DNA from 2 places in the Geodermatophilus sp. SYSU D01176 genome. Region 1 is predicted to be linked to the other one. Evidence: riboswitches for the same ligand, from Rfam matches in the RefSeq annotation. Region 1 holds a riboswitch; the other holds the start of a gene.
The links. A riboswitch is a leader RNA that binds a small molecule or an ion and turns the genes downstream of it on or off. The one in region 1 is predicted to bind cyclic di-AMP.
Positions count from the first base shown of each region.

Region 2: linked by a shared signal. The riboswitch ahead of ACI78Z_RS05205 (aggregation-promoting factor C-terminal-like domain-containing protein) and the one ahead of ACI78Z_RS17815 (aggregation-promoting factor C-terminal-like domain-containing protein) in region 1 are both predicted to bind cyclic di-AMP.

Region 1 is NZ_JBJGYN010000036.1:42,063-46,837, reverse strand. Features, by position in the region: gene ACI78Z_RS17825 (EAL domain-containing protein) at 1-1,075, opposite strand, end outside; gene ACI78Z_RS17820 (LLM class flavin-dependent oxidoreductase) at 1,210-2,199, shown strand; gene ACI78Z_RS17815 (aggregation-promoting factor C-terminal-like domain-containing protein) at 2,331-2,873, opposite strand; cyclic di-AMP (ydaO/yuaA leader) riboswitch at 3,129-3,287, opposite strand; gene ACI78Z_RS17810 (VOC family protein) at 3,741-4,172, opposite strand; gene ACI78Z_RS17805 (TcmI family type II polyketide cyclase) at 4,169-4,775, opposite strand, start outside.
Region 2 is NZ_JBJGYN010000005.1:104,490-109,264, reverse strand. Features, by position in the region: gene ACI78Z_RS05220 (FMN-binding glutamate synthase family protein) at 1-245, shown strand, start outside; gene ACI78Z_RS05215 (FMN reductase) at 291-911, opposite strand; gene ACI78Z_RS05210 (LLM class flavin-dependent oxidoreductase) at 908-2,011, opposite strand; cyclic di-AMP (ydaO/yuaA leader) riboswitch at 2,243-2,389, shown strand; gene ACI78Z_RS05205 (aggregation-promoting factor C-terminal-like domain-containing protein) at 2,610-3,443, shown strand; gene ACI78Z_RS05200 (FmdB family zinc ribbon protein) at 3,590-3,862, opposite strand; gene ACI78Z_RS05195 (endonuclease domain-containing protein) at 3,968-4,775, opposite strand, start outside.

The DNA of each region.
Region 1 (4,775 bases):
CCGTCTCCACGCCCTCGGCGACCACGCGGGCGCCGGAGCCGTGCGCGAAGGTGACCAGCGAGCCGACCAGCGTGGACAGCACGCGGTCGGTGGCCACGCCGCTGGCGATGCTGCGGTCGAGCTTGATGACGTCGGGGGCGGTGACCACGATGTGCCGCAGCGAGGAGAAGCCGGCGCCGACGTCGTCGATCGCCAGCCGCAGCCCGGCGGCGCGGAACGGCGCCAGGACGGCGGACAGCCGGTCGTAGTCCTCCACCGCGTCGTGTTCGGTCAGCTCCAGGACGACGCGGTCCAGCGGTATCCGGCCCAGCAGCTCGGCGCACTCCGGGGCGAGCACAGCGGCGGGGGAGACGTTCATCGCCACGTACCCGCAGACCCGGTCGAGGTGCTCGGCGGCCCGGGCCAGGGCCTGCAGCTCGAGGACGTCGCCCAGGCCGACGCTGTGCGCCTCGGCGAAGACGACGTCGGGGGTGCGGTTCCAGTCGGCCGGGAAGCGGGACAGCGCCTCGGCGCCGACGCGGGTGCCCGTGGCGAGGTCGACGATCGGCTGCAGCAGGACGACGGGCCCGCCGCCGGCGACGACCGGCTGGAGCCGGCCCTCGATCTCGGTGCGCCGCCCGCGTTCGCGGACCTCGGGCTCGACGATGACGGCGGCCGCGGAGGCGAGCACCTTCATCAGCGCCTCGTCGCGCTTGCCGAGCTCCTTGTCCGACCGGAAGCCGAAGGCGCAGAACGTGCCGTAGAGGGTGCCGTCGGACAGGTGCACCGGCGTGGAGACGTAGCTGCGGATGCGCGGGATGCGCGCCGAGGGCAGGGACATCGCCAGCGGGAACCGCTTCACGTCGGGGATGACGGCGGGCAGCTTCCCGTCGAGGATCGCCTGGCAGAACGAGGCGTCCTGGCGCACCTTGGCGCCCTCCTGCACCAGCACCGGCACCGAGGTCTCCACGACCTCCAGGTGCTGCGTCGTGCCGTCGAGACGACTGAGGAAGGCGACGCTGAGGTCCAGCGACTCCTTGGCGGTCACCAGCAGGTCGGCGATCTGCTGGTCGGCGGCCGAACGCTTCCTGCGCATGGGCTGCCTCCTCTCGTCCTGCACGGTCATCGGCCGTCCAGGACGTGAGCTGGAGCGCCCTCACCCGTTGGGGGAAGGACGGCGGGACGACGGTGGTTGCGCAGGACAACACCAGCTGAGAGGTCCGAGAGCACATGAGCATCCCGTTGTCCGTCCTCGACCTGGCGCCGATCTCGACGGGCCAGACGCCGGGCGAGAGCATCGCGGCGAGCGTCGCGCTGGCCCAGCGGGCGGAGCAGTCCGGGTACCGCCGGGTCTGGTACGCCGAGCACCACAACATGCCGACGATCGCCTCCTCGGCGACCAGCGTGCTCATCGCGCACGTCGGCGCGCACACGTCGTCCATCCGGCTGGGCGCCGGCGGCGTCATGCTGCCCAACCACTCGCCGCTGACCATCGCCGAGCAGTTCGGCACCCTGGACGCGGTGTACCCGGGCCGGATCGACCTGGGGCTGGGCCGCGCGCCGGGCTCGGACCAGAACACGATGTACGCGCTGCGCCGCGACCCGCGCTCGGCCGACCGCTTCCCGCAGGACGTGCTCGAGCTGCAGGGCTACCTGACCGGCGAGACCCGCGTGCCCGGCGTCGACGCCGTCCCCGGGAAGGGCTCGGACGTCCCCCTCTACATCCTGGGTTCGTCGATGTTCGGCGCGACGCTCGCCGCCGCGCTGGGCCTGCCGTACGCCTTCGCCTCGCACTTCGCGCCGGCGATGCTCGAGCCCGCGGTGGAGGCCTACCGGAGGGAGTTCCAGCCGTCGGCGCAGCTGGAGCGGCCCTACGTGATCGCCGGGGTCAACGCCGTGGCCGCCGACAGCCGCGCCGCCGCGGAGGAGGCGTTCGCCGCGGCCCGCCGGCGGCTGGCCGTCGGCCTGTTCGGCCGCGGCCGGAAGCTGTCGGACGACGAGGCGCAGCTGCTGCTCGACGGCGGCGCCGGCCTGCACGTCGACACGATGCTGACCCACACCGCCGTCGGCACCCCGGCCGAGGTGCGCGAGTACCTGACCGGCTTCGCGCGCGCGGCCGACGCCGACGAGCTGATCGTCGCCCACCAGTTCCCGGGCGTGGAAGGTCGGCTGCGGTCGGTCGAGCTCACCGCGGAGGCGATGGAGTCCGTCGCCGCCTGAGAGAGGGCCCCGCTCCCCACCCTTCGCAAGCTCAGGGCGGGCCCCGGGACGGGGCCGTTGCGGGCGTTCCTCGCGCTGTGCCGGCGTTGTTGCGGCCGCAGAGCACGAGGAACGCCCGCAGAGCCCGAGGATCAGTACCAGTTGTTGGCCTGGTGGAAGCTCCAGGCGGCGCAGGGGCTGCCGTAGCGCTGCTCGATGTAGACCAGGCCCGCGTCGATCTGCCGGAACGGGTCCGACGTCTTCGCGATGCCGGTGCCCGCCCAGGTCCCGTTCAGGAACTGGGCGATGCCGTACGCCGTGCTCGTCGGGTTCTGCGCGGCCGGGTTCCACCCGCTCTCCGCCTCCCACAGCGCGTCGAGGCAGTCGAACTGGCCGTCCCCGACCCGGCCCGCCGCGTAGTCCTTGTAGGCCTGCTCCCCGGTGCCGGTGGGCGCCGGTGCCGGTGCCGGTGCGGGCGCGGGGGCCGGTGCGGGAGCGGGTGCGGGAGCGGGTGCCGCGGCGTCGTCCCGCCTGCGGTCGCCGTCCCACCGGGAGCCGTCCCAGGACGACGACCGGTCGCCGTCCCGTCCCGGCTCGTCGGCCTGGGCGAGCGACTGCCCGGCGAAGGTGAGCGTGAGCGTCATGGCGCCCGTGGCGGTCAGCAGGTGCAGGGTGCGGCGGGTGCGTGCGTGCATGAGGACAGTTCCTCCGGGGTGCGAGCTGCGGGAGGGCGCGCGCCGATGGCCGGCGGCGCCGGTGCGGGACGAGCTGCGGCACGAGGCCTGGACGTGCAGGGTCGGCAGCCGGGCGCGCGGCACCGGCCGGACGACGGGCTCGGTCCGGCTGCAGGGGTGCCGTGCGGTGGCTGGTCCTGACAGGAAGGCAGGCGGGAGCGCGACAGCTCCAGGCCTGCGGGCGCGGGGCTCGAGAGGCCCCGGCGCGATGGAACTCCGTTCTCCCCTGGCCGCCTACCGGGTGAGCTGACGGGTTCGGGCTGGGAGGGCCCTACCCGCCCCCGGACGGCGTCCGGGAGCGGGACTCACCCCGGTGGTACAGGTGGGTCCCCGGCTCGCGCCCCCACAGGGTGCGCGACTCGGCGGCATCCGGCGCGGGTTCCCCGGGTGGGGAGGTGCCGACCGGCCGGACGCAGGGAAACGTAGGGCCGTGACCGTTCCGTGACAATCGCAGGGCCCGGTTCGGCGCCGGCACCCCTGTGACAGGCCGCCGACACGCCAGGACGCGCGCTCGTCAGCTCACCCTGTGCGACCACCGGTGCCGGCCAGGGGCTCGCTGTCGCGGTTGCTGCGGGGCGTGGAGGAGGAGCTCGGACCTGGCGACCCGGTCCAGCCTCACCGCGCTCGCCGGGCTCAGCCGGGTGAGCGAGCGCGTCGCACGTCCGGTCCGTCGCTGCGTTCCCCGGCGAGGTGTGTCTTCGCGCTGCGCACCCGTCCATCCCGGTCGTCGTCCCGGCGGCGGCGATCGCAGGCTGGAGGAACGGAGGAAACGGTCCGGGCAGGACGGTGGCCGGCCCGGGACGCACCCGGGCCGGCCACCGTCAGCCGTCAGTTCGCCGTGGTGACGGCTATGTAGTCACCGGTGTAGTGCGGCGTGGCCGCGACCCCCTGCAGGCCGAGCAGGTTGCCGAAGGGGTCGACGACGACCGCGGTGACGAACGGCCCGTGGGGCGTGGGCGGCGTGTACTCCGTCGCCCCCATTGCCTTCAGGCGCGTGAGGGTGGCCGCCAGGTCGTCGACGCGCCAGTGCACGATCGCGCCGGCCGGGCCGGCGGCCCTGCCCGCGGGGGCCCGGCTGCTGTCTGCGAGGGCCAGCTCGCCCTGGTGGTCGCCGATGACGAACTTGGCGTAGACGACGCGCCCGTCCGGCCCGGGCCGGGTGAAGACGGGCGCCTGGCCCAGCAGCTCGGTGTACCAGTCCGTGGCCGCGGCCACGTCGTCCACCAGGAAGACGAGCGCCGAGAACCCCCGCAGGCTCACTGCCCGGCCTCGGGCTGCCAGTCCGGAGCCACCCAGCGGTGGAACACCCGGGCCACCGAGTCGCGCGGGCTCTGCCAGGTCTCCGGGCGGTACGGGCTGACGTAGGGGGCGAGGTCCGCCATGACCTTCGCGAAGGCCGGCCGCATCGACTCGTGGTTCTCCCGCACGGCCGCGGCCTTGACCCGGTCCTGCTCGAGGAGGTGCACGAACACGTCCTCCATCGAGTACAGCCAGCGGCCGGTGACGCCGGTCTCCGTCGGCAGCCCACCCGCGTCGGACTCGGCGAACACCCGGGCGATGTCCTCCTCGCTGCCCGGCTTCATCCGCTGGACGATGACGGTCATCTCCCGGTCGGGGGAGACCTCGCCCTCGGGCACCCACGTGTAGAAGTGCTTCGCCACCGAGTGCGACGGGTTCTGCCAGTAGCTCGGGTAGGGCGTCACGTAGGGGGCGATGGCCTCGGCGATCGCCTGGAACGCCGGCAGGCCACGGCGCTGGCCGGAGACCTCCGGGTCCTCCTTGCGCTCGATGACGTGCAGGTACAGGCCCTCGTAGGAGAGCAGGACCCGGCCGACGACGCCGAGGTCCTGCGGCCGGGTGGTC
Region 2 (4,775 bases), on a different contig from region 1:
CGCTGCGCCGCGACCTGGTCAAGGTCGCCGAGGCCTGCGGCGTCGAGCACCCGGGCCTGATCGACTCCTCCTCGGTCGAGGTGCTCACCGGGCGCACGGCGTCGACACCGCTGGGGGAGGTCTACGGCTACCAGCCGGGGTGGGGGCTGCCCTCACCCGACGACCGGGCGGAGATCGTCCGGATCATGACGGCCGAGGCCCCGCAGGGCGGGTCCGCCGTCCCCTCGGAGGACGCCGTCCGGTGACGCCCTGGCGGCGGTTCCCGCGGAAACCGCCGCCAGGGGACCGGCTCACGCGCCGCGGAGCAGCTCCTCGAAGGAGGGCACGTCGGCGAACGGGTCCAGCGGACGCTTCGCGGACGGTCGGCCGGCGACCAGGTCGGCCAGCTCACCGGCCGCGCGGTCGATCCGGCGGGCCAGCTCGGCGTCCACCCCACCGGCACCGGCCCAGTCCTCCGACGCGGCGAAGACGCCGGTCGGCGCCGGGACGGCGCGCAGGTAGGCGAACAGCGGCCGCATGGCGTGCTCGATCACCAGCGAGTGCCGGGCGGTGCCGGCGGTGGCGCCGAGCAGCACCGGCGTCCCGGTGAGCGAGTCCCTGTCCAGGACGTCGAAGAACGTCTTGAACAGCCCGCTGTAGGACGCCGAGAACACCGGCGTCACCGCGATCAGCCCGTCGGCGCCTGTGACGGTGTCGATCGCGGCGCGCAGCGACTCGTCGGCGAACCCGGTGACCAGGTGGTCGGCCAGGTCGCGGGCGTGCGTGCGCAGCTCGACGACCTCCACGGTCGCGTCGTCCCCCCGCTCGCGCAGGGCGGCGACGGTCGCGGTGGTGAGCCGGTCGGCCAGCAGCCGGGTCGACGACGGCGTCGACAGCCCCCCGCTGACGACGGCGAGGGTGCGGGTGGTCATGCCGAGACCTCCTCCGGGGTGGTGACGGCGGCACGGGCGGCCACGCGCGAGGCGTGGGTCGGGGCGTCGGGCACGTGCGCGGGCTTGAGCGCGGCGAACTCGCGGCGCAGCACCGGCACGACCTCCTCGCCGAGCATGTCCAGCTGCTCGAGCACGGTCTTCAGCGGCAGGCCGGCGTGGTCGATGAGGAACAGCTGCCGCTGGTAGTCGCCGACGTACTCGCGGAAGCCGAGCGTGCGCTCGATGACCTGCTGCGGGGAGCCTACGGTCAGCGGCGTCTCGCGGGAGAAGTCCTCCAGCGAGGGGCCGTGGCCGTAGACCGGCGCGTTGTCGAAGTACGGCCGGAACTCGTCCACCGCGTCCTGCGAGTTCTTCCGCATGAACACCTGCCCACCCAGCCCGACGATCGCCTGGTCGGCGGCCCCGTGGCCGTGGTGCTCGAAGCGGCGGCGGTAGAACTGCACCATCCGGGCCGTGTGCTCCTTCGGCCAGAAGATGTGGTTGTGGAAGAAGCCGTCGCCGTAGTAGGCGGCCTGCTCGGCGATCTGCGGGGAGCGGATCGAGCCGTGCCACACGAACGGCGGGACGCCGTCCAGCGGCCGCGGGGTCGAGGTGAAGCCCTGCAGCGGCGTGCGGAACTGCCCGGACCAGTCGACGACCTCCTCGTCCCACAGCCGGCGCAGCAGCGCGTAGTTCTCCACCGCCAGCGGGATGCCGTTGCGGATGTCCTGCCCGAACCACGGGTACACCGGGCCGGTGTTGCCGCGGCCCATCATCAGGTCGACCCGGCCGCCGGCCAGGTGCTGCAGCATCGCGTAGTCCTCGGCGATCTTCACCGGGTCGTTGGTGGTGATCAGCGTGGTCGCCGTCGACAGCTGCAGCCGCGTGGCCTGCGCGGCGATGTAGGCCAGCGTGGTCGTCGGCGAGGAGGAGAAGAACGGCGGGTTGTGGTGCTCGCCCAGGGCGAAGACGTCGAGCCCGACCTCCTCGGCCTTCTTCGCGATGGTGACGATCGCCTGGACCCGCTCCGCCTCGCTGGGCGTGCGGCCGTCGGTGGGATCGGTCGTGATGTCGCTGACCGAGAAGACGCCGAACTGCATGTCGGTCTCCGTGTGATTGAGAGTGCAACTACCGGCCGGTGCAACGTATCCGGCCGGCCGGTATTCCCCACGTCCGGCTCACCCGAGAGGGGCGGCGGGTGCCGGAGTGCGACGTCACTCACGTTTCGGATGTGGTTCGCGGCATTGTCACGGGACGGTAACGACGCCTACGGTGGCTGACGTCCGGTCGGTCGTCTCGTCCCCGTTCGGGGAGCCTGACCGGGCGCCGCCGAGTCGTGTCCGCCGCCAGCGGGCGCGAGCCGGGGACCCACCGCAGTACTGGGGTGAATCCCGCCCGCGAGTCCTTCTCGCGGGCCGGTAGGGCTGCTTCCCGCCCGAACCCGTCAGCTAACTCGGTAGGCGGCTCACGGAAGAACGGAGCACTCCGCATGCCCCGCCCCCGGGCCCTCGCGGCTCGCCGGTCCGCCCGGCCACGCGCGCCTCGCGCCTCCTCCCCGGCCAGCTGACCCGGCACCCGACCGCGCCCGCCGGCTCTTCCTGATCCGCCGGCACCCCCCGTAGACCGCGCCGCACCGGGCTGCCCTCCGCCAGGGGGGTCCATCCCGCGCGCCCTCTCGCCACGGAGCACCCCCACCTGATGGACACCCAGCAGTTCCCGGCCGTCCCGGCCACCACCGATCCCGCCACCAACCGCCCCGCCCGCCGCCTGGGGCTGCCCGCCCGCGGCCGGCGTCCGGCGATCCTGCTGGCCACCGCCGCGGCCGGCGCGATCGTCGTCAGCACCGTCGTCGGCAACCAGCCCGCCGCCGAGGCCGAGACCGAGACGGTCCCCGCCTCCGTGAGCGTCGCCGAGCAGCTGGGCATCACCGCCGAGGCGCCGCTCGCCGCCCCGGGCGCCCCCGAGCTGGCCCCGCTGCAGGACCTCGCCGCCTCCCGCAGCCAGCGCGAGGCCGCCGAGGCCCAGGCCGCGCAGGTCCAGGCCGCCGCCGAGCAGGCCGAGCTGGACCGCCAGGCCGCCGAGCAGGCCGCCGCCGAGCAGGCCGCCCGCGAGGCCGCGGAGCGCGCGGCCGCCGAGCAGGCCGCCGCCGAGGCCGCCGCCCGCGCGGCCGCCGAGCAGGCCGCCGCCTCCTCCGCCGCTGCCCCGGCCCCCGCGGCCAGCAGCGGCTCGTCGTCCCCGGCGCCGCGCGGTTCCTTCAAGGACTACGCGATGAGCAAGGTCGGCAGCGCCGAGCAGTTCAGCTGCCTGGAGAAGCTGTGGGGCAAGGAGAGCGGCTGGAACCCCAACGCGCAGAACCCCACCAGCACCGCCTACGGCATCCCGCAGTTCCTGAACTCGACCTGGGCCAGCACCGGCATCGCCAAGACGTCGGACGGCTACCGGCAGATCGACGCCGGCCTGATCTACATCGAGAACCGCTACGGCACCCCCTGCGACGCCTGGGCGCACTCGCAGGCCAAGGGCTGGTACTAGAAGGACCACCCTTCCCCCGCGCCTCGCACGCTCGGCGCGGGCCCCTGAAGGAGGCCGTTCCAGCACCTCACCACACTGGCGGCGGGACCGTGCAGGAGGGCCGCCGAGGGCCGTCCCCGCACCGCGGGGGCGGCCCTCGGCCGTCCTCAGTGGTGGTGGCCGCCCCGCCGCGAGAGCCGGCGCCCGGACGGCGGGCCGGTGACCACCGGTTCGCCGCTGCGCGCCCGCTCGACGCGCGCGCGGTCGGCCTTCCCGGCGTCGCGCAGGGGCCCGCTCCACGGCCGGCCGCCCGAGACGGTGTAGACCCGCTGGGCCGGCCGGTCGCAGGAGGGGCAGACGGCGGCGTCGGCGACGTCAGCCATGTCGCGGCGCAGGTCGAACGGGCCGCACTGCGGACAGCGGAACTCGTAGAGGGGCACGGGCGTCTCCTGCCGGTGGCGGGGGGGGGGGGGGGGGGGGGGGGGGCCCCCCCCCCCCCCGGGGCGCCCCCCCCCCCCCCCCCCCCCCCCCCCCCCCCCCCCACCTCAGACGGTGGCGAGCGCGGCGCGGATCCGGGCGATGAGGGTCGCGAGGTCCCGCATGTCCGCGGCGGCCACGCGGATGACCCGCCAGCCGGCCGCACGGAGTCGCGCCAGGCGCTCCGCGTCCTCGTCGACCTGCGTCCCGAGGAAGTGGTGGGCCCCCTCGTACTCGACGGCGAGGCGGGCCTCCGGAAACGCCAGGTCGACACGAGCCATGAACTGCCCGCCGTCGAAGACCTCGTATTGGGGCACCGGCTCCAGGCCGTCGAGGACGAGGCAGACCCGCAGGCGCGACTCCGGGGCCGACTCGGCGCGGGGGTCCACGTACCTGACGGCCCGCCGCACCCGGCTGACGCCCCAGCGGCCGGCACCCCGGTCGGCCATGGCGAGGAGGCCGGGGACCGCGACGTGGTGCGCGCGGGCCATCGCGTCGAGGGCGGCCACCGCGGTGGTCAGGGGCTCGAGCGCCATGACGTCCCAGGCCGTCCGCAGTGCCGTGGTCGTCGGGACGTCGTCGACCACGGCGAGGTCCCCCGGGTCCAGGACGGTGCGGTGCACCCGGACGCCCCTCGGGCCGGTCCACCGCGTGGACTCCGGGCAGACGACGGTGACCGGGTCGATCAGGCCGGCGAAGGGAGCCCCGTACCAGGCTGCTGCCGAGTGCCCGCCGATCCGCGCCTCGGGCGGCAGCAGCAGGGCGACCCCACGACAGCGCAACTGGTGGTCGAGCTCCAGTGACGGGTCGGCGTAGACGTTCTGAGCGAGCCGGTGGTAGCTGCGGACGCGCAGTTGGCCACGGGTCAGGAAGCCC